Regions from separate parts of the Rothia sp. HMSC062H08 genome, predicted to be linked through region 4. Evidence: predicted binding sites of a transcription regulator. Region 4 holds the regulator's gene; each other region holds the start of a gene.
The links. Region 4 encodes LexA, which represses DNA repair genes until DNA is damaged. Its sites were predicted from a motif close to TCGAACANNTGTTCGA; they were not measured.

Region 1: uvrA (excinuclease ABC subunit UvrA) is a predicted target of LexA. The motif match lies at 3,280-3,295, and genes of this name have one in related genera.
Region 2: HMPREF2765_RS03900 (shikimate dehydrogenase) is a predicted target of LexA. The motif match lies at 2,614-2,629, and genes of this name have one in related genera.
Region 3: ruvA (Holliday junction branch migration protein RuvA) is a predicted target of LexA. The motif match lies at 2,155-2,170, and genes of this name have one in related genera.

Annotation. Positions count from the first base shown of each region.
Region 1 covers NZ_KV802665.1:373,649-378,987, reverse strand. The annotation lists gene HMPREF2765_RS04170 (formate--tetrahydrofolate ligase) at 1-1,044, shown strand, start outside; gene HMPREF2765_RS04165 (MBL fold metallo-hydrolase) at 2,404-3,177, shown strand; gene uvrA (excinuclease ABC subunit UvrA) at 3,318-5,339, shown strand, end outside.
Region 2 covers NZ_KV802665.1:298,135-303,473, reverse strand. The annotation lists gene alaS (alanine--tRNA ligase) at 1-692, shown strand, start outside; gene ruvX (Holliday junction resolvase RuvX) at 695-1,258, shown strand; gene mltG (endolytic transglycosylase MltG) at 1,255-2,448, shown strand; gene HMPREF2765_RS03900 (shikimate dehydrogenase) at 2,737-3,672, shown strand; gene aroC (chorismate synthase) at 3,792-5,009, shown strand; gene HMPREF2765_RS03890 (shikimate kinase) at 5,009-5,339, shown strand, end outside.
Region 3 covers NZ_KV802665.1:337,791-343,129, reverse strand. The annotation lists gene HMPREF2765_RS04060 (type 1 glutamine amidotransferase) at 1-249, shown strand, start outside; gene HMPREF2765_RS04055 (YebC/PmpR family DNA-binding transcriptional regulator) at 382-1,140, shown strand; gene ruvC (crossover junction endodeoxyribonuclease RuvC) at 1,439-2,095, shown strand; gene ruvA (Holliday junction branch migration protein RuvA) at 2,310-2,930, shown strand; gene ruvB (Holliday junction branch migration DNA helicase RuvB) at 3,102-4,088, shown strand; gene yajC (preprotein translocase subunit YajC) at 4,455-4,814, shown strand; gene secD (protein translocase subunit SecD) at 4,914-5,339, shown strand, end outside.
Region 4 covers NZ_KV802668.1:409,481-414,819, forward strand. The annotation lists gene HMPREF2765_RS06740 (ATP-dependent DNA helicase) at 1-1,749, shown strand, start outside; gene lexA (transcriptional repressor LexA) at 1,997-2,671, opposite strand; gene HMPREF2765_RS09110 (LysM peptidoglycan-binding domain-containing protein) at 3,521-4,177, shown strand; gene HMPREF2765_RS06755 (type 1 glutamine amidotransferase family protein) at 4,297-5,049, shown strand; gene HMPREF2765_RS06760 (HisA/HisF-related TIM barrel protein) at 5,049-5,339, shown strand, end outside.

The DNA of each region.
Region 1 (5,339 bases), on a different contig from region 4:
GAGCGCCTGGCCAAGATCGTGATTGGCCTGAACTATGACGGCGAGCCCGTCACCGCGGCCGACCTGAAGGCTGACGGCGCAATGTCCGTGATTCTGGCAGACGCAATCAACCCGAACCTGCTGCAGACCCTGGAGCACACCCCCGCACTGATTCACGCGGGCCCCTTCGGCAACATCGCAACCGGTAACTCCTCCGTGGTCGCCGACTACGTTGGTCTGGAGTACTCCGACTACGTGATTACCGAGGCTGGCTTCGGTGCCGATATGGGTGCGGAGCGTTTCTTCAACGTCAAGTGCCGCGTCTCCGGCCTGAAGCCGGACGCAGCAGTGCTCGTCGTAACAGTGCGCTCCCTGAAGTCCCACTCCGGCCTGTACAAGATCGTTCCGGGCAAGCCCCTGCCCGAAGGCATGCTGCAGGAAAGCCCCTCCGACGTGGAGAAGGGCGCAGAGAACCTGAAGAAGCACATCGAGATTGTGCGCAACTTCGGTGTTCAGCCGGTCGTGGCAATCAACGCCTTCCCGACCGACTTCGAGTCCGAGCACGAGACCATCCGCCGTATCGCTGAGGAAGCTGGCGCTCGCGTCGCTATCCACCGCGGTGTGGCTGAGGGTGGTAAGGGCACCACCGACCTGGCAGACGTGGTTGCTGAGGCATGTGACGACGTTTCGGATCTGAAGTACACCTACGATCTTGAGGACTCCATCGAGACCAAGATCGAGAAGGTCGCGACCAAGGTCTACGGCGCGGACGGCATCTCCATCGCTCCCGCCGCCGCTAAGCAGCTGAAGCGTTTCGCTGAGCTGGGCTACTCGCACCTGCCCGTGGTTATCGCGAAGACCCACTTGTCCATCTCTTCGGATGCAACTCTGAAGGGCGCACCGACCGGCTGGACTCTGCCCGTGCGCGAGGTTCGCCTGGCTGCAGGTGCTGGCTACGTCTACGCTATCTGCGGCACCATGCGCACTATGCCGGGTCTGAGCAAGAGCCCCGCAGCTGAGCGCATCGGCTTCGACGAGAACGGCGTGATGGTCGGCCTGTCCTAAGGGCTTGTCCTAAGGTGACTGTGCCAGCTGATCTATAGCTAGTGGAGGCGGCGCTCCTTCCCCACAGCGGAGGAGGGGTGCCGCCTTTGCTGTGCCCTATGGTGCTTTTGTGGGGTGCTCTGCCCCAGATACATGGAAGCATGAGGGGTGAATACGAGGTGCGCAACGCTTGAGGGCGAGGGAGCTCTTGAAAACAGAGTGAAACCAGACTGCAACCAAGCTGAAACCTGGCTACAACCAGACTGCAACCAGGGGGAGTGAAGGATCCTGAAACCCCTGGTGGAGGGGTCTTTCAACCTTTCATTGAGGCTTCTAGGGCGCCTGTTTTGAGGGTGGAATTGGTACTTGCTAGTTAATAATTGGGCTCTATGTATGCTTGAAGGTCAGGTTTTATTAAACAATCTGTAGAGGTTGATTTTTTAGTGACACACTGTCTTGCATTTTGTGAAAATATGGCATTGACTAGGTATTTTGATTTTTGAAAGGGGTTTTAGTGGGTGCACTCAGTGAACCTGAAGGCGGGGCTGCTGTTATCGTTTTGTTATAAAAGCTCTACTTTAGGGGGTGCCTAATGGGTCTAAACAGACCAATTAATTTTTCCTTCAAGTGTATATCCGTACACTTTTTGAACGGTGAGCGGTACATTTTTTCCTGTTCATGAAGTTGCAAGTACTTGAAGATACTTTTACCTTAACCCTCTACTTCCGCGGAATACCGGGGTAAAACCGGGTATTGAGCCTTTAGGATTACCGACTGTGAAGCTTAGGTTAAAGGTGCACTGAAGTGCCAAATGAGGGAAAATCTGAAATTATTTTGGGTGAAATAAGTCACATCAAAACTCGAAAAAAATGAAATTGGTACGTATGGATACCCTAAAAAACACCTGTTTTTATTACAGAATGATTACAATGAGGTGTGGGTCACTAAATCTGGCTCTCCGTACCAAATGGGGTGGTAAAACAGCCCCCAAAAAGTTCGCTACTATTGAGTCATCAAGTAATCGTGAGATTTCTAAAGTCCTCGGGTTGCTTGTGTTTGAGTGAGTGATAGATACCCCTGGGTGTCATGAGAAGCGACTGTGTATCGATGCGCAGTCGCTTCTCTGTTTAACTTTTGAATTTCAGTGGACTTTTGAATTTCGCTGTTTGAATTTCGCTGAACCCTCAGCCGGGCGGGATCCAGCCGGAACCTAATCCGCGCTGAACCCAATCCGTACCGAGCGTGCTCCAGAATCTATTCCCTGTGCATCCCGCACAGGCAACCCGTACATGTATCCCGCGCGGTCAATGCCGAATGCGCTGATAGGGGAGCGAACCGCATAGGCGCATGCTGTGCGGTCACAACCCCTACACTGGAACTATGACTACTTACCCCGAACCCACCCTCATCTTTGAGAACCCCGAACTGACCGTCCGTGCGTTCAGTGTCTCCGAGATGGACAACAGCGTCTACCTCATCACCATGCGCGCCACCGGCGAGCAGGTACTCATCGACCCCGCAGACGATGCAGAAGAACTCTATGCTTTCACTCTCGATGCGCTCCTGAAGGACTGCCCGCAGCTCGAACTGGCAGACGGCGAAGAACGCCGCGTGCGCGTCATGGAGAAGGAAGAGGATTTCAACTCCATCAGGCCCCGCGCAATCGGTCTGACCGGCATTCTGGTCACCCACGGCCACTGGGACCACATCCGCGCTATTAAGGAGCTCGACCACCTCACCGGTGCCGTGACCTCCGCGGGTGCAGCTGATGCAGCCGCTATTAAGGAGCAGGAAGACTACACCGTCGAAGAAGAACTGACCGGCGGCGAAAGCTTCGACTTCTACCTCTCTGACACCGTCATCCGCGCCCTGCACGTGCCCGGCCACACCCCCGGATCCATCGTCTACACCCTCAAAACCACCTGGGAAGACGGCACTCCCGCAACCCTGCTGTTCACCGGCGACGCCCTCTTCCCTGGCGGCGTGGGCAAGACCGACTCCCCGCAGCAGTTCGGTGAGCTCTTCTCCAACGTGCTTGAAAAGCTCTTCGGTGGCTTCGACGATGATGCCATCGTGCTGCCCGGCCACGGCCGCTCCACCACCCTCGGCGACGAGCGCCCCCACCTGGAAGAGTGGGGAACCCGCGGCTGGTAAACCGCACGTGATGAATTGCGCCTCCTAGTCCGCCTCATATAAGTACTGCACCCTCATGCCTTCACCGGCCGCATAATCCCGCTGGTGAAAGGCGTGAGGGTGTAGAATTTAAATTCGAAGATAAGACGAAAGGATTTTCGATGACACCCCGCCCGGCACACGGTAGCACCGCACTCAAAGCGAACGACCTGACCAGTATCCGGGTTCAGGGTGCCCGCGAAAACAACCTCAAGAACGTAGACCTCACCATTCCGCGTGATGCGATGGTCGTCTTCACCGGCCTCTCCGGCTCCGGTAAGTCCTCCCTCGCCTTCGACACCATCTTTGCGGAAGGTCAGCGCCGCTACGTTGAGTCGCTGTCCTCCTACGCGCGTATGTTCCTCGGACAGGTCGATAAACCCGACGTAGACTTCATCGAGGGCCTCTCCCCGGCGGTGTCTATCGACCAGAAGTCCACCTCCAAGAACCCACGCTCAACCGTCGGTACCATCACCGAAATCTACGACTACATGCGTCTGCTCTGGGCGCGCATCGGCCACCCGCACTGCCCCGAATGCGGCGAAGAAATCACCCAGCAGACCCCGCAGCAGATCGTGGACATTCTGCAGGAGTACCCCGAACGCACCCGCCTGCAGATCCTCGCGCCCGTCGTCAGTGCACGCAAGGGCGAGTTCGTTGACCTCTTCAAGGACCTGCTGACCCAGGGCTATTCGCGCGCCCGCGTGGACGGCGAAACCGTGCAGCTCTCCGACCCGCCCAAGCTCGCCAAGCAGTACAAGCACACCATTGATGTGGTCGTCGACCGTATCGTCATTAAGGACGGTATTCACCAGCGCCTGACCGACTCCATCGAAACCGCGCTCAAGCTCGCCGACGGCCGCGTGCTCATCGATTTCGTGGACCGCGAGCAGGACGACCCCGAACGCACCCGCTCCTTCAGCGAAAACCTCGCCTGCCCCAACAACCACCCACTGCAGATCGACACCATCGAGCCGCGCGCTTTCTCCTTCAACTCGCCGTTCGGCGCGTGTAGCGCCTGCGATGGCATCGGCTCGCGCCTGGAAGTCGACACCGAACTGCTCGTACCCAACCCCGACCTGACCCTCGGCGAGGGCGCTATCGCCCCTTGGTCGCAGGGCAAGGCCACCACCGAATACTGGCTGCGCCTGCTCGCGGGTCTGGGGGAGGAGCTCGGCTTCGACCTGAACACCCCCTTCAAGGACCTGCCCGCCAAGACCCGCGCCGCTATCCTGGACGGCAAGGACTACAAGGTTGAGGTGTCCTACCGCAACCGCTTCGGCCGTGAACGCCGCTACACCTCCGGATTCGAGGGCGTGAAGGCGTACATCAAGCGCAAGCACGAAGAAACCGAATCGGACTTCGCCCGCGACCGCTACGAACAGTACATGCGCCAGGTCGCCTGCCCCTCCTGCGGTGGCGCGCGCCTGAACCCGACCATTCTCGGCGTGAAGGTTGGCGGCAAGTCCATTGCAGACATTACCGACCTGTCCCTCGCCAACGCGCTCGCCTTCGTGCGTAGCCTGCAGCTCAGCGCCCGCGAAGCCAAGATTGGCGAGCAGGTCCTCAAAGAAATTGACGCGCGCCTGCAGTTCCTGCTGGATGTGGGCCTGGACTACCTGACCCTCTCACGCTCCGCCGGTACGCTCTCCGGCGGTGAGGCGCAGCGCATCCGCCTCGCAACCCAGATCGGTTCGGGCCTGGTCGGGGTGCTCTACGTGCTCGACGAGCCCTCCATCGGTCTGCACCAGCGCGATAACCGCCGCCTCATCGAAACCCTCACCAAGCTGCGCGATATGGGTAATACGCTTATCGTGGTTGAGCACGACGAAGACACCATGCGCGAAGCCGACTGGATTGTGGACGTAGGACCCGGTGCCGGCGAGCATGGTGGCGAAATCGTGCACTCCGGCAGCTTTGAGGAGCTGCTGAAGAACACCAAGTCCATTACCGGCGACTACATGGCTGGCCGCCGCAGCATTGAGGTGCCCGCATCCCGCCGCCCCGTGGACAAGGAACGCCAGCTGACCGTGCGCGGCGCCCGCGAAAACAACCTCAAGAACGTGACCGTGTCCTTCCCGCTGGGTGTGTTCACCGCGGTGACCGGTGTGTCCGGATCGGGTAAGTCCACCCTCGTCAACGAC
Region 2 (5,339 bases), on a different contig from region 4:
TGGTGCGTGTTGTTGAAATCGGCGGCGAGTTCTCCCGCGAGCTGTGCGGTGGTACCCACGTTGGTTCGTCCGCTGAGATTGGCTCCCTGACCCTGCTGACCGAGGGCTCTGTTGGCTCCGGCAACCGCCGTGTTGAGGCTCTGGTGGGCCTGGATTCCTTCAACCACCTGGCTGCTGAGCGTACCCTGGTGAACCAGCTGACCGGCCTGATGAAGGTTCAGTCCTCCGCTGATCTGCCGGAGAAGATTAACCAGACTCTGGCTAAGCTGAAGGCTGCTGAGAAGGAACTGGCTCAGCTGCGCCGCGAGAAGCTGCAGGCTGAGGCTGGCAAGCTGCTGGAGAACGCACAGACCATCGGTTCCGTGCGCGTTCTGGCGCATGACGCTGGCGAACTGGACGCTAACGGCGTTCGTGACCTGGCTCTGGATCTGCGTTCGCGCTTCGGCTCCGAGGCCGCTGTTGTCGCCGTGGTGGGTGTGGCTAATGGCCGCCCCGTCGTCCTGGTGGCAACCAACGAGGGTGCTCGTGAGGCTGGCGTGAAGGCTGGCGCTCTGGTCCGCGTCGCTGCCGGTGTTCTCGGCGGCGGTGGCGGCGGTAAGGACGACGTCGCTCAGGGTGGTGGCCAGGACGCATCCAAGATTGGTGCTGCACTGGACGCTGTCCGCGACGCTATCGCACAGGCTCAGGCCTAAACATGGCGGAATTCCAGCGCGGAGTGCGGATGGGTGTCGATGTGGGGAACGCCCGCGTCGGCACCGCCCTCAGCGACCCCGACGGTATTCTCGCCACCCCGCTCAAGACGCTGCGCCGCGACGCGAAGAAGAACTCTGACCGCCGTGTTTTGCGTAAGCTGATTGAGGTGAACGAGGTGGTGGAGGTTTTCGTCGGGCTTCCGAGGACCATGCGTGGCGGGGATTCTCCCTCCACGGAAATGGCTCGGGAGTACGCTCAGGCTCTGCGCTCCGAGCTGGATGCCGAAGAGAAAACACACATTAACATTTGGCTGGTGGATGAGCGACTCACCACCGTGAGCGCTCACCGTGCACTGCACGAGGCTGGGGTTTCCAGCCGAGATTTCAAGACTATGGTTGACCAGGTGGCGGCTGTGAACATTTTGCAGTACAGCCTGGATGCCCTCAAAGCGGGGCAGTCCGTAGCCGGGTACAAGGTGAGCGATCCGGCCCACGAAGAAAACCGACCGTCCGAGTCAGAAGGGACCACGGTCGGTGCCGTCAACGAAACGGAGAACCTTCAGTGACCGAACAGAATAAACATCCCGAAGAGAGCGGGCTCGACCTCTTTAGGCCGACAGCCGAGGATGAACGTAAGGGCATCACCGGCATCACGATGGAACAGGAAATCGTGTCGGTGGCTACGTTGCGTGCGCGTAAGCGCCGCCGCCGCGCCATCATGCTGAGCGCTATTTCCTTGTTTGTGGTGGCTCTGGTCATCATTTCGGGTGCCTTGATTACTCGCTATGACCCGTTCAAGACTCGTGACTACTCGGGTGGCGGCAATGGTACGACCGTGACGTTCACGATTCGTTCTGGCCAGTCCACCGCGCAGGTGGCGCAGGAGCTTGAGGCGGCGGGCGTTATTGCTGATGCTGATAAGTTCGTTGAGGTGTACACCAAGGAGAGCAAGGGCAAGTACCTGCAGCCTGGCACCTACGAACTGCAGCAGCACATGAGCAGCTCGAGCGCGATTACGACCATTATCGAGGCGAACAGCAACGTACTGTACCTGGCGATTCCGCAGGGTAAGCGCGTGAGCGAGACCATCGATTTGATTGTTTCTGGCTCCGATGGTGCGTTCACCCGCAAGCAGGTTGAGGACGCGGTCAGCAACTACACCCAGTACGGTGTGCCGAGCAACTTCCCCTCGATTGAGGGTTGGCTGCACCCGGGCGAGTACCGCTTCCCGAAGGACACCGACATCAAGAAGGTCATTCAGACCATGGTTGATAAGACCAAGGCTGACCTGAAGGAAGCCGGCGTGAGCGGCGACCAGAAGACCTTCGAGGTTCTGACCATCGCCTCCATCGTGGAGCTTGAGGCTCAGCCGAAGGACTACGTGGCGGTTGCAGGCATCATTGAGAACCGTCTGAACAACCCCGATGGTGAGACCTCGGGTCTGATTCAGTCGGATGCGACCGTGACTTACGGTCTGGGTGTCCGCTCGTACCACCTGACTGAAGAGCAGAAGGCCGATAAGAGCAATAAGTACAACACTTATGCGAATAAGGGTCTTCCGAAGGGTCCGATTGGTTCCCCGCAGCTGGCTTCGATTAAGGCTGCTGCGGCTCCTGAGAAGAACCCGTACTACTACTGGGTGACTGTGGACCTGGACTCCGGTGAGACTAAGTACTCCCGCACTTACGCTGAGCACCAGCGTTATGTTGAAGAGTACAACCAGTGGTGTTCTAAGCACCCGAACCGCTGTAGCTAAGTTGTAGCTCATTGGTTTAGCTGGTAGCTACGATTTGGTAGCTTCGGCGTGAAGGTTCCTTGCTGAGGCGGGTACCGCCTCCACGAGAGTGGGGGAGGTACCCGCCTTTGCTGTACCCGGATGCTGGGTGCATGGTTGATGGGGTGCTTGGTTGTTGGGCTATACCCGAATATTGGTTTGTCCCTTAAAATGGGTAGAGTGCGCCCATGAACGCGGGTTCGTGGCGTGCGTGTCCGCAAGCCCCAAGTGTTGAGAGCGTTCCCCAGCGTTGAGAGCGAAAGAGAGCCGATGAAGACTGAACCGTACCGCGAAGCCCCGTATCTTCGCCGCGCCTACGTGCTGGGGCACCCTATTGCGCATTCGCTGTCGCCTGCGCTGCATCGTGCCGCGTATGACTTTTTGGGTGAGCAGAATTTGGGTTATGATCGCCGCGATACTCTGCCTGATGATTTGCCGGCGATTATGCACGGTGTGCGCCACCCGGACGGTACGGAGGACGCCCCGTATATTGCGGGTCTGTCGGTGACGATGCCGTTGAAGACCGCGGTCATTCAGTATTGCGATGAGCTGAGTGAGACTGCCCGCGTGACCGGTGCGGTGAACACGGTGTATCCGCGCGGTGAGAAGGTGCTGGGTGATAACACGGACGTGATCGGCATTGTGAACGCGCTGCGCCACGCCGGTTTGGAACCGGAACCGCTCAAGGATTCTGCTGCGATTGTGGGTGGGGGAGCGACCGCTATTTCCGCCCTGACCGCTCTGCATCAGCTGGGGTATTCCCGTGTGAGCGTGTACGCCCGTTCGCTGCATAAGCTCGGTAGCGTGCAGAAGGCGGCGGACCGCCTGGGCGTTCAGCTGGAGCAGGTTTCCCTGGCTGATTTGCCGCAGAATCTTGCGGAGCGCGGCCATCACCCGGTGGTGTCTACGCTTCCGGCGCATGCGGCGGATGAGTGGGCGAGCCAGCTGAGCGGGCTGAAGGGCGCCTCCGCAACGCACCGGCCGGTACTGCTCGATGTTGCATATAACCCGTGGCCTTCGGTGCTGGCGAGCGCCTGGGAGGCTAACGGCGGCACGGTGGTTTCTGGCCTGGAGATGCTGCTGTATCAGGCGGTGGAGCAGGTGCTGCTGTTTACCGACCGCACCCTGTCTGAGGGTGAGCTGCTGGGCTTGGTGAATGCGATGTGCGCGGCGGTTGATCTTGCGCCTCGCGCTTCCGTTTCGTGAAAAAAGCGTGCTTTCACTCGCTCAGTCAACAGGCATTTTATACACTATTTATACACGTGAAGAATTATTATTCCTTCCTCCTGCGCTGCGGTGCGGGTGCGATGAAAAGAGGTTAACCTATGGCCCTGCGTTGGCTCACTGCCGGAGAATCCCACGGCGAGGCGCTCGTCGGCATTATTGAAGGCGTGCCCGCCGGTGTGGAACTCACCAGCGACATGGTGCGTGACGCCCTGGCTCGCCGCCGCCTCGGCTACGGCCGCGGTGCCCGCATGAAGTTCGAGGAGGACCGCGTGCGCATCCTCGGCGGTGTGCGTCACGGCCTGACTCAGGGCGGCCCGGTCGCGATTGAGATTGCGAACACCGAGTGGCCCAAGTGGACTGACGTGATGAGCTCCGACCCGGTGGATCCGAAGCTGATTGAGGGTCGTGCGCGTAATGCTGCGCTGACCCGTCCGCGCCCCGGTCACGCCGATTTTACGGGTATGCAGAAGTACAACTTCTCTGAGGCTCGCCCGGTGCTGGAGCGCGCCTCCGCGCGTGAGACTGCGACCCGCGTGGCTCTTGGCGTGGTTGCCGCCCAGATTCTGAAGGCTCTGGGTGTTGAGCTGGTTTCTCACACCGTGGCTGTGGGTGGCGTGCACGCTCCCGAGGGCGCCCCGGTGCCTTCGCCCCGCAATGTTGACCAGCTGGACGCTGACCCGCTGCGTTGCTTCGACAAGGCAACCTCCGACGCGATGGTTCAGCGCGTGGACGAGGCGCACAAGGACGGCGAGACCCTCGGCGGTGTGGTTGAGGTGCTCGCGTACGGTATGCCTCCCGGACTGGGTTCGTACGTGCACTGGGACCGCCGCCTGGACGCGCGCCTTGCCGCAGCGCTGATGGGTATTCAGGCTATTAAGGGCGTTGAGGTTGGCGATGGTTTCGCGACCGCCGACCGCCCGGGCACTGCCGCTCACGACGAGATTTCCATTGGCGAGCACGGCGTAACCCGCGATACCAACCGTGCAGGTGGCATTGAGGGCGGCATGAGCATTGGCGACCTGTTGCGTGTGCGCGCGGCAATGAAGCCCATTGCGACCGTGCCGAAGGCTCTGAAGACCATTGACACTTCCACCGGTGAGGAGGCTCGCGCCCACCACCAGCGTTCGGACGTGTGCGCCGTTCCCGCCGCCGGCGTGGTGGCGGAGGCCATGGTCGCCCTGGTGCTCGCCGAGGCCGCGCTGGAGAAGTTCGGCGGCGACTCGATTGGTGAGACTCGCCGCAACATGGATTCCTACCTGGAGGCCATTCCGGCGTCTCTGGCGTGGGAGTCTAACGTGGCTGGTTGGGACGCGTAGTGCCCCTTCCGGCGGAGTCTGAGGGCCGCGGCGCGAAGGGTCGCGGTTCCGGGGAGGTTTCTGTGGAGCAGGGTGTTCGCCCGGTCGCTTCGAGCCCCCTTGCGCGTATTGCTGCGGCAACGCAGCGTGCGCGAGGGGGCGCTTCGCCGCGCCCGGAAACCGGCACAGAACCCGGTGTATCTGTTGCGGCTGAGCAGAGTGTTGAGGCTGCGGGCGCTGGGGTTCGTGAGACTGTTGCGCGTGAGGCTGCCGCCTCGGTTTCTTCTGCGTCAGTTTCTTCTGTGCGCCCGGCTTCTCGCGTGCCCACCCCCGCTGACCTGATGCGTTCTG
Region 3 (5,339 bases), on a different contig from region 4:
GGCTGCACCCCGCTGGCTACCGTCACCAAGGGTGAGGGCAACAACGTGACCGATGCGTATGAGGGTGCGCGCGTGCACAACGTGATTGGCACCTACCTGCACGGTTCGCTGCTGCCGAAGAACCCGAAGATTTCGGACTACCTGATTGAGCAGGCGGCTAAGCGTAAGTTTGGCGAGTTCACGCCGAACACGATTGACGACTCGCTGGTGGAGAAGGCGCGCGCTTCGGCTGCGTCCCGCCCCCGCTAGCCTATTCCTGGTGGTGGCGTGCACTTTCTGAGGTGGTGTGCGCCTCCGCTACGGTATAGTTATGTGAGTACAGTACGGTGCGTGGGACGTTTCGCCGTGTCCGCACGGAGGTTTTGACTAAGGGAGATACGAATGTCCGGTCACTCTAAATGGGCGACTACTAAGCACAAGAAGGCTGCTATCGACGCTAAGCGCGCGAAGGCTTTCGCGAAGTTCATTAAGGCTATTGAGGTTGCGGCACGTATGGGTGGCGCCGATATCGCCGGTAACCCCGCTCTTGACCTTGCTGTGTCGAAGGCGAAGAAGAACTCCGTCCCCAACGACAACATCGACCGCGCTATCAAGCGTGGCGCCGGCCTGACCGGTGAGACCATCGACTACACCGAGATTATGTACGAGGCACGCGGCCCGCAGGGTACCGCCCTGTACATCGAGTGTCTGACCGATAACCGTAACCGTGCAGCGTCTGAGGTTCGCCTGGCTGTGACCCGTAACGGCGGCACCATGGCTGACCAGGGTTCGGTTGCGTTCCTGTTCGAGCGTAAGGGCGTTGCTGAGGTCACCAAGACCGACGGTCTGACCGAGGACGACGTTCTGATGGCTGTTCTGGATGCAGGTGCCGAAGAGGTTCTGGACGAGGGCGATATTTTCACCGTTGTTTCCGCAGCGACCGACCTGCCCGAGATCCGTAAGGCACTGGACGAGGCTGGCCTGGAGTACAACAACGACGACCCGGTCTTCCGCCCGACCATGCAGGTCGACCTGGACGCCGAGGGCGCCAAGAAGTTCCTGAAGCTGGCAGACGCTATTGAAGAGCTCGACGACGTTCAGAACGTCTACTCGAACGCTAACGTCTCTGACGAGGTTATGGCAGAGCTGGAAGCTGAGTAATCACTCGGATTCTGATATCTGATGCTTGAAGAAGCCGCTCCTTTAACCGAGCCGCCGTAGGGTGGCTGGTTGGGGGAGTGGCTTCTTAGCGTCTGGGGCTTTTTTGGGGATGTGCTGGGTACTTTTCGCGGGGCGCACGGTGACTGTTCTCGTGGTGATTGTTTACGCGGTGACCGTGTTCGTGGCACGCCCCGGTACCGGGTGCTAGGATTCTGAAGGGCTAGAATCTAGAGATTCTATAGGGAGTTTGTCGAAAGGGGAGATGATGGCTGCCGCTCAACCTGCCGCACGCGATAGCATGCGTGAAAACCGTACTGCCGCTGCCGTGGAGCGTGTGCCGGGTGCAACCCGCATCATGGGTGTTGACCCCGGTCTGACCCGCTGCGGCTTCTCCATGCTCGATATGACCGCCGACCGTAAGGCGCACTTCGTGAACGTGGGTGTTGCCGGCACGATCCCGGCGGAGTCCCTAGACCAGCGTATTCTCTGGATTTTCAACGCCGCCTCCCACTGGCTCGACACCTATAAGCCGGATGCCCTGGCGATTGAGCGCGTCTTTGCGCAGGAGCAGGTGAACACGGTGATTGGTACGGCGCACGCCTCGGGCGCGGTGATTTCTGCCGCGGCGATGCGCGGCGTGCCGGTGTTCTTCCATACGCCCTCCGAGGTGAAGGCGGCGGTGACCGGCAGCGGTCGCGCGGATAAGGCCTCGGTGGGCCGCATGGTGACCCGCATTCTGGGCTTGAACGCCATGCCGAAGCCCGCGGACGCGGCCGATGCGCTGGCCATCGCCATCTGTCACGGCTGGCGCGGCGGCGGCATCGGTTCGGGTATTAACATGTCGGCCCAGACGCAGACGCACCAGGGATCGCGGCCCGCGAAGGCTCGCCGTGCGGGTTCGCTGACCCCCGCGCAGCGCGCCTGGATGGAGGCGGAGGCGCGCGCTCGCCGCTAGAGGTGCCGTCGTGGGCTCCGGTGCCCCTCGCGCTGACTCTCGTATATTCGCTAAGAAGTTCGAATATATGCTTGATTTCAGAAGAAATATTCTAATATACTTGTAGTGTCTCCCCGTTGAACTGGGGGAGTGCGTTCTGTGGGTGCCGGAGTTCCCGGTGCCCTCACACTGCCGCGAACCTGATCCGGGGCGCGGTGTTGAAAGGTGGAGAGAAATGATTGCATCCTTGACCGGTCGTGTGGCTCAGGTGGGCCTTGATCATGCGGTGATTAACGTGAACGGTTTCGGCATGCTCGTGTACGCTACCGCACGTACTCTCTCCAAGCTGCGCACCGGTGAGGAAGCTACCGTGCTGACCACCATGATTGTGCGTGAAGAATCGATGACTCTGTACGGTTTTTCGGAGCCTGCCGAGCGTGAAGTGTTCGATATGATGCTTTCGGTTTCCGGTATTGGTCCGCGTATTGCTCTGGCGGTGTTGAGCGTTCACACTGCCGCTGAGGTGGAGCGCGCCGTGGCGACCGGTGACGATAAGGCGTTCACGAAGGTTCCCGGTATTGGCCCGAAGGGTGCCCGCCGTATTGTGCTGGAGCTTGCCGGCAAGCTGATTCTCAGCGATGGCCAGACCGATGAGCTGCCGCTGAGCCAGGGCATTGTCTGGAAGCCGCAGGTGCTTGACGCTCTCACCTCTCTGGGCTGGAGCGAGAAGGACGCTTCCGCCGCTATTGACGCTTACGTGCAGCACAACCCTGCCGCAGAGACTGAGCCGGTGGGTGTGGCTCTGCGTGGTGTGCTCGCCTCCTTGGGTACTCAGAACACGGTGGGCCGCCACTAAGCGGCGCGCCCTGTTCGACGTATCCCACTCAAACTTTTGTGAAAGAAGAATTCTATGAGCCAGAATCCCTATGAGCCGCAGCCCGCGGCGTCCCTGGTTTCCGGCGGGTATTTTCCCGGTCAGGTGCCCGGCACTCAGGCGTCTTCAGCTCCCGCCCAGCGCCTGGTGGCGATGGAAGAAGAGCCTGAAGAGAAGATGATTGAGGCGGCACTGCGCCCTAAGTCCCTGGATGACTTTGTGGGTCAGCGCCGTGTGCGTCAGCAGCTGTCCCTGGTGTTGGAGGCTTCGAAGATGCGTGGCCGTAGCGCCGACCATGTGCTGCTGTCGGGCCCTCCCGGTCTGGGTAAGACCACTCTCGCAATGATTATTGCGGCAGAGATGGAGGCGCCGCTGCGCATCACCTCCGGTCCGGCGATTCAGCATTCGGGTGATTTGGCGGCGATTCTGTCTTCGCTGACTCCCGGTGAGGTGTTGTTCCTGGATGAGATTCACCGTATGAGCCGCCCGGCTGAGGAAATGCTCTACATGGCGATGGAAGATTTCCGTGTGGACATTGTGGTCGGTAAGGGTGCGGGTGCGACTTCCATTCCGCTGGAGCTGCCGCAGTTCACTCTGGTGGGTGCGACGACCCGTGCGGGTCTGCTGCCCGGTCCTCTGCGTGACCGTTTCGGTTTTACCGGTCACCTGGAGTTCTACTCGGTGGAGGAGCTGGAGCTGGTGCTGCGCCGTAGCGCTGGTCTGATGGATATGCAGATTACCTCCGAGGGTTTCACCGAGATTGCCGGTCGTTCCCGCGGCACGCCGCGTATTGCGAACCGCCTGCTGCGTCGTGTGCGTGACTGGGCACTGGTCAACGGTGTGGACCGCATCAATGCGACCGATGCCGCAACCGCGCTGGACATGTACGAGGTAGATTCGCGCGGCCTGGACCGTCTGGACCGCGCCGTGCTGGAGGCGCTGATTCACAAGTTCGGCGGTGGCCCGGTGGGTCTGTCCACCCTCGCCATTGCGGTGGGTGAAGAGACGGAGACCGTGGAGACGGTTGCCGAGCCGTACCTGGTGCGTGAGGGCCTGATTGGTCGCACCCCGCGCGGTCGTGTGGCTCTGCCCGCGGCGTGGGAGCACCTCGGCTTGGAAGCCCCGGAGATTCAGCTCTAGATCCGTATCAGCTTTAGGTCGGCACCAGCTGATAACACTGTAGTAGCCCGTAGGAGGCAGTAACCTCCCGCGGGCTTCTCTGTGCCCCCGGTATCTCTTCTGCAGGGGCGGTAGTTCTTCTGCAGGCGCGGCAAGCTCTTCTACCGGTTCTGCAGGCTCCATCGAGCTCTGCCCGGCTCTGTCGGCGACATAAAATTACGCCGAGAGAGTCCAAAACTCAGGTTAACCTCACAAAAACGCTGGTTCGGGGCGCTAAAGCTCATGCTCTCGCGTAGGATGGATACGTACTGTATCTACGATTCCACACCTTCTGGTACGCTCAACCCTCGCGGTGAGCGGCACGGGTGCGGATGTGAAAGTGAGACCATGGATTTTAACCTCCTGATTATGATTGCCATGATGGCGCTGCTGGCATGGATGATGTTCTCCGCCCAGAAGCGTCAGCGTAAGCAGATGGAGGAACTGCGCGCAATGCAGCAGTCTCTCGTCCCCGGCACCCAGGTGATGACTGGTTCCGGCATCTACGGCACCGTTGTCAGCACTGACCTTGAGAACAACAAGCTGCAGCTTCAGATTGCGGACGGTGTTGTTATCACCCTGGCACTGAACGCGATTATGGCCGTCGTCGAGGAGGAAGCCCCCGCAGCGCCCCTGACCGAGGACGCGTACGAGGCTACCGCATCCGAAGCTCCCGCTTCCGATACCTCTTCTGATACTGCTAAGTAATTCAGCGCGTATGAGCCCGGCGCCCAGTGAGCGGCGTCGGGTTTTCGCGTTACGGAATCTGTAGAACACTCAATACTATTCACACGAAGAAGGAACATTATGGCTAAGCGTTCACCGCTTGCAGCCGCGCGAGGGGCGCTCCTCTCGATGGTCCTGCTCATGGTTGTTATGGCTGCCGGTATTTTCGGCACCACCTACGCGGGAGGTTCTTGGGCACCGAAGCTCGCCCTGGACCTTTCGGGTGGTACTCAGATGATTCTTTCTCCGAAGGTCAATGGCTCTTCGGATGAGAACGTCTCCCAGGAGCAGTTGAACCAGGCGGTTGAGATTATTCGTCAGCGCGTTGATGGTGCCGGCGTTTCGGAGGCGGAGGTTACCACCTCCTTCGGCTCGGGTAATAACGTGGTTGTTTCGGTTCCCGGAACGATTAGCGCTGAGACTCGTCAGCTGATTCAGGCGTCTGCAAATATGACGTTCCGCCCGGTTCTTGTAGCCGGTGCCGGTACTGCGGTGGCTGAGGATGCC
Region 4 (5,339 bases):
GCGACGGCGACCCTCGCCCTGCAGGCGCAGATCGTGAACCGCGATATTCCGCGTCTTCTACAAGCGCTGGAGCCGCGCCCGGAATCGCAGGCGCAGGTGGCTCTGCTCAAGGGCCGCAATAACTACCTCTGCCTGCACAAGCTGGAGGGCGGCTACCCGGAAGACGAGCCGGATGCTCTCTTTGACATGCCTTCTTCGACCTCCCGCGTGGGTGAGGAAGTGGTGCGCCTGCGCGAGTGGGCTGACCGCACTGAGACCGGCGACCGTGACGAGCTGAAGCCCGGCGTCTCTGACCGCGCCTGGGCTCAGGTATCGGTCAGTGCCGCCGAGTGTCTGGGCCGCCGCTGCCCGCTGGTGGAAGAGTGCTTTAGCGAGATGGCGCGTGGCCGTGCCGCTGAGGCTGACATTGTCATCACGAACCACGCCCTGCTGGCGATTAACGCTTTCGAGGGCATGAAGGTTCTGCCCGAACATGAGACGGTCATTATTGATGAGGCTCATGAGCTGGTGGACCGCGTGACCGGTGCCGTGTCTGGTTCTTTGACGGTTGCGATGGTTCGCCGTGCGGCGCGTAGCGTGAAGAAGCATTCAAAGGCTGATTCCGGCGCACTGGAAATGGCTGCCGGCACCCTGGAGACCGCGTTCGAGGGTCTTGCCGAGGGCCTGCTGAAAGGCCTGGACGGTCGCCTTTTGACCGCTATTTCTGCGGTCAATGATGCCGCCCGCACCGCCCTGTCCGATACCAAACCAGACGGGCAGGACGTTGACGCCGGCCTGCAGATGGCGCGCTCGCGTGTCTCTGAGGTACACGACATGAGTAGCCGCATTCTGGAGGCTTCGGGCGAGCAGGACGTTCTGTGGATTTCTCGTCAGGGTGGTTGGGAGAACGGCCGCTACGTGGCTGCTTCCGATACCGACCCGGCGACCCTGAACATCGCCCCCTTGAGCGTCGGTTTGCAGCTACGTGACGGTCTGTTCGCTGACCGCACCGTGATTCTGACGAGTGCGACCCTGACGGTGGGTGACTCTTTTGACGTTGCCGCCGGTGCCCTGGGACTGCAGGGCGAGGGCGCGCCGCGCTGGACGAGCATCGACGTGGGTTCGCCTTTCGACTACCGCAAGCAGGGCATCATGTACGTTGCCGGGGATTTGAAGCCTCCGGGATTCGGTGTGCACGAGGGCCAGCTGGATCGTCTGCGTGAGCTGTGCGAGGCGTCGGAGGGCGGTGCCCTGGGCCTGTTCTCCTCGAAGCGTGCCGCTGAGCGTGCCGCCGAGTACATGCGTGAGCACAGCGACCTGAACATTCTTCTGCAGGGTGAGTCTTCGCTCAAGGCTCTGGTGGAGGAGTTCAGCGAGGACGTTGACTCATGCCTGTTCGGAACGATGAGCCTGTGGCAGGGCGTGGACGTTCCCGGTGACTCTTGCCGCCTGGTGGTGATGGACCGCATCCCGTTCCCCCGCCCGGATGACCCGATTGCGCAGGCTCGTACGGAGGCGGTGAACCGTCATCGCGGTAACGGCTTTATGGCGGTTTCTGCTCACCACGCGGCGATTCGTATGGCGCAGGGCGCGGGTCGCCTGATCCGTTCGGTGTCTGACCGCGGCGTGGTGGCTGTGCTGGATTCTCGCGTGGCGACTAAACGCTACGGCGGTTTCTTGATGAAGGCGATGCCGCCGATGTGGTCGACGCAGAATAAGGCTGCGGTGACCGGCGCGTTGGCTCGTCTTTCGGCGAGTATTGAGCGTTAGCTCGGGCAAGATTCATCCCTGGCTACGCCGCCTCTTTCGCTTTGGAGATATCCGCTTCGGAAATATAGAAATCACCCCGGTGATACGTGAACATTCACGTAGCACCGGGGTGATTTCTATAGAGAGCTAAAAGCCTCGTAGCTATGTCTTTTAGAGGCTGTGTTGTTTAAAACAGCTTCTTTGAGATGCTGTGGCTGTTTAGAGCCCGCGTCTTTCAGAGACTGCATCTTCTAGAGGCTGTGGTTTTCTAGAGACTACGCAGCACGGAGACGACCTTACCCATGACGGTTGCGCGGTCGCCCATAATCGGCTCGTAGTTGGAGTTGCGCGGCATGAGCCAGGTATGGCCGTCGACCTGACGGAACACCTTCACGGTTGCCTCGTCGTCAAGTAGCGCAGCAACAATATCGCCGTTGTCTGCGGTGTGCTGCTCGCGGACAACCACCCAGTCGCCGTCGCAGATTGCGGCGTCAATCATGGAATCACCCTTGACCTTGAGCATGAACAGCTTGCCGCTACCGACCAGCTGGCGGGGCAGAGCGAGCACATCCTCCACGGACTGCTCGGCAGTGATGGGGCCGCCCGCTGCAATTCGTCCAACCAGGGGAACGGGTACGAGGTCCTCATCGCCGACTTCGAAGTTCGGCAGCTCGGGCAGGGAAGAGGAAGCGCTACCGTGGATGCCGATGCCGTTCTCATCCAGCACCTCAATGGCACGGGGGAGCTTGGGGTCGCGGCGAATGTAGCCCATGGTCTCGAGGCGACCGAGCTGGTGAGTGACCGAGGACAGGGACGCAAGACCCACCATGTCACCAATCTGGCGCATGGACGGCGGGTAACCCTTCTGTTCAATCTCGGTGCGGATCGCGTCAAGAATCTTCTGCTGGCGCGCGGTCAGCGCCGGACGGGGTGCTGTTGCCATTTCTTTTCCTTCGGTCTGTGCCCCGAATTCTGTACTCCGGTCTCTGCAGTCTGTTTGAGACACAGTCCGGTCGGGGCACGGATGGGTGCTTCACACGTTTTCTGGTGAAGTCCTAAAAATTTTTTGGTTCTGCCGAAATGGGTCTTATCTCGTCAGGGGGTGGAGGAATTCTATCCGTGCCGGAGCGATACCGGAGCGATACGCAGGCAACGAGTATGCGCCTCCGCCCTATAAAACTCAGTCAGCAGCACCTGCATTCGATACAGAATCAAACCGTAACGGGTACAGAAACCTGCTGTGAGTAGGACTCATCAGGAGCGTGTGGAACGTCTCTTGACACCAGTGTAGAACACTACACCGAAAAACTCAAACAAATATTCTAGATTTTTTCTTCGAAACTCGAAGAAATTTTTAGTACATCTCTGCTAGACTTTAGAACAAGAGTTCGTATATACTCTTGAATCTCTCCTGGAATTCAGGATTTACGGGTGAATGTTCGAAAAATATTCGAAGATTCAACCCGGAGTCTTTCGGGAGAGGAGAGTGAATGGGTGTTCGAATGTATTCGAATCCTCTGCCTCTCTCTTCGCATGATCTACCTTGGATGCTCTAGGGAGCATCTGGCGAAGAGAGAGCGCAGGGGATGGGGTTCCGGGGTCACCCAGTGCGACCCAGCGCAGCCCGGTGTATCCGACGCTCTGACCTAACTAGAGAATAGCTACCCAATAGTTATCGCCTAACAATCACCACTCCATAGTTATCGCTCAACTAGGACCTCCGAGCGGGTATCGCTCGGCATTGCTAGACCCGCGGGGTAACCCCGGGGCGAGCTAAGAGAAAGGAACCACAATGACTACTGCAACACCTCTTGCTTCTCGTGACACTTCTGCACACCTTCCGGCAGGTTTGGTGGTACTTCACCCCGCCCGCACTGCGTCCGCCAGCACCGTGCAGGGGCGTTCTCGTGTGCCTGCGTCTTCGCAGTCTGTTCGCTCTTCTCGTGCGGCTCATGCGCCTCGCCCCGCTCAGGTGGGTCAGCCTACTCGTGTTCCCGCCGCTTCTGCCCCTGCTGGCTCTATTCAGGCACCGGTTCGCTCCGTAGCTTCTGAGGCGCAGGCTGCTTCTGCCGCACAGGCGCCTAGCGTGAAGAGTGCTCTTCTGGCTAAGGGAGGCGAGCTTCTGCGTGCGGTTCCCGCTTCGATTCGTCGTTTTGGCACTCCGCGCGGTTTCCTGAAGGGCCTGCCTCTGCTGACCCTGGCGGCACTGATTGTGCTCGGTGCTATTAGCTTCTTTGGCCCGGCGGCTTCTGCTTCCGTGGAGAACACTTCGGCGACTCGAACCGTCGTCGTGGTCAAGCACGGCGAGACCCTGTGGGATATTGCTCAGGCGGTGGATCCGCAAGGTGACACCCGTGATACTGTGGTTCGTATTATGGAGTTGAACTCGTTGACCAGCACCTCTGTTGATGCCGGTCAGCGTCTGGAAATTCCTCAGACTCAGCGCTAAGCATGGACCCGTGTGTGGTTGGCTTCTGCATGAGGTTGATGTCTTGACTCCGAATCCTTCATCTCTCAAGCTAGAGCGCTTGAGCCGAATTCTTGAGCCTATGAAATAGGAGCGCACCGATGCCTGTTCCCGTTGAACCCACACCCGTCGAAACTGAATCTGTACAGAACGCTCAGACCGCTCGTCCTGTGGTTGCCGTTTTGGGGGAACCCGGCACTCGTGGCGCCCTGGTGAAGCTTCTTCAGGATGCTGGGGCGGACGTTATCGTGACCGCTGTGCCCGATCAGTTGCGTGAGGCTGACGGCATGGTGGTTGCCGGCGGTGCGAGCTCTCTCGAGGCGTACGAAGATCTGAAAGCTAAGGACGCTGAGCGCGTGATTGGTCGCCGTGTGGCTGGTGGTCGTCCGGTGTTGGTCGCCGGTGCAGCGTTGAGCTGCCTCTTCGACTCCGTTACGGTGGAGCATCCGCAGATGGGGCAGGTTCAGGTGCAGGGCATGGGGGAGTGGCCCGGTGAGGGTGTGGAGCTTTCTACTCGCGACCTGGCGCCCGGAGCTTCCGCTCTGAGCCCGTCTGCCGATAGTGCGCTGCTCAAGGACCTTGAGGGCGAGGCTCACTTCAAGTCTGAGCACGGCGTTTTTGAGTGGGCTTTTGACCAGAGCATTGAATATATTGCCCCTCCGGCGGTGACCTGGACGGCAACCGAACCCGCCTATATTGCGGCGGTGGAGAACGGCCCGCTGACTGCGGTGCAGTTCTGCCCGGTGGGTTCTGGGGAGCTGGGTGCGGAGTTTATGCGCCGCTGGGTTGCATCCCTGGCGGTGACCGGTCGCCTGTCTTCTGGTGACTCCGTTACTGCTGCAGGAGGTAACTAATGTCTGCACCCGTTCTTGAACTTCTGCCCGCTGTTGATATTTCTGAAGGCTACGCGGTGCGCCCGGTGGGTGGCACCCTGTCCGGTGGTGAGCAGCGCCTCGACCCGGTGGAGGCGGCTCTGACCTGGGTGAAGGCTGGTGCTCGCTGGATTCACCTGGTTGACCTTGACCTGGCGTTTGGGCGCGGTACGAATACTGAGGTTTTGGCTGAGGTGGTTGCCGCCGTCCGTGCCGAGAACACCCGAACGGGCTCCGCTCCGGTTCGTATCCAGGTCAGCGGCGGCGTTCGC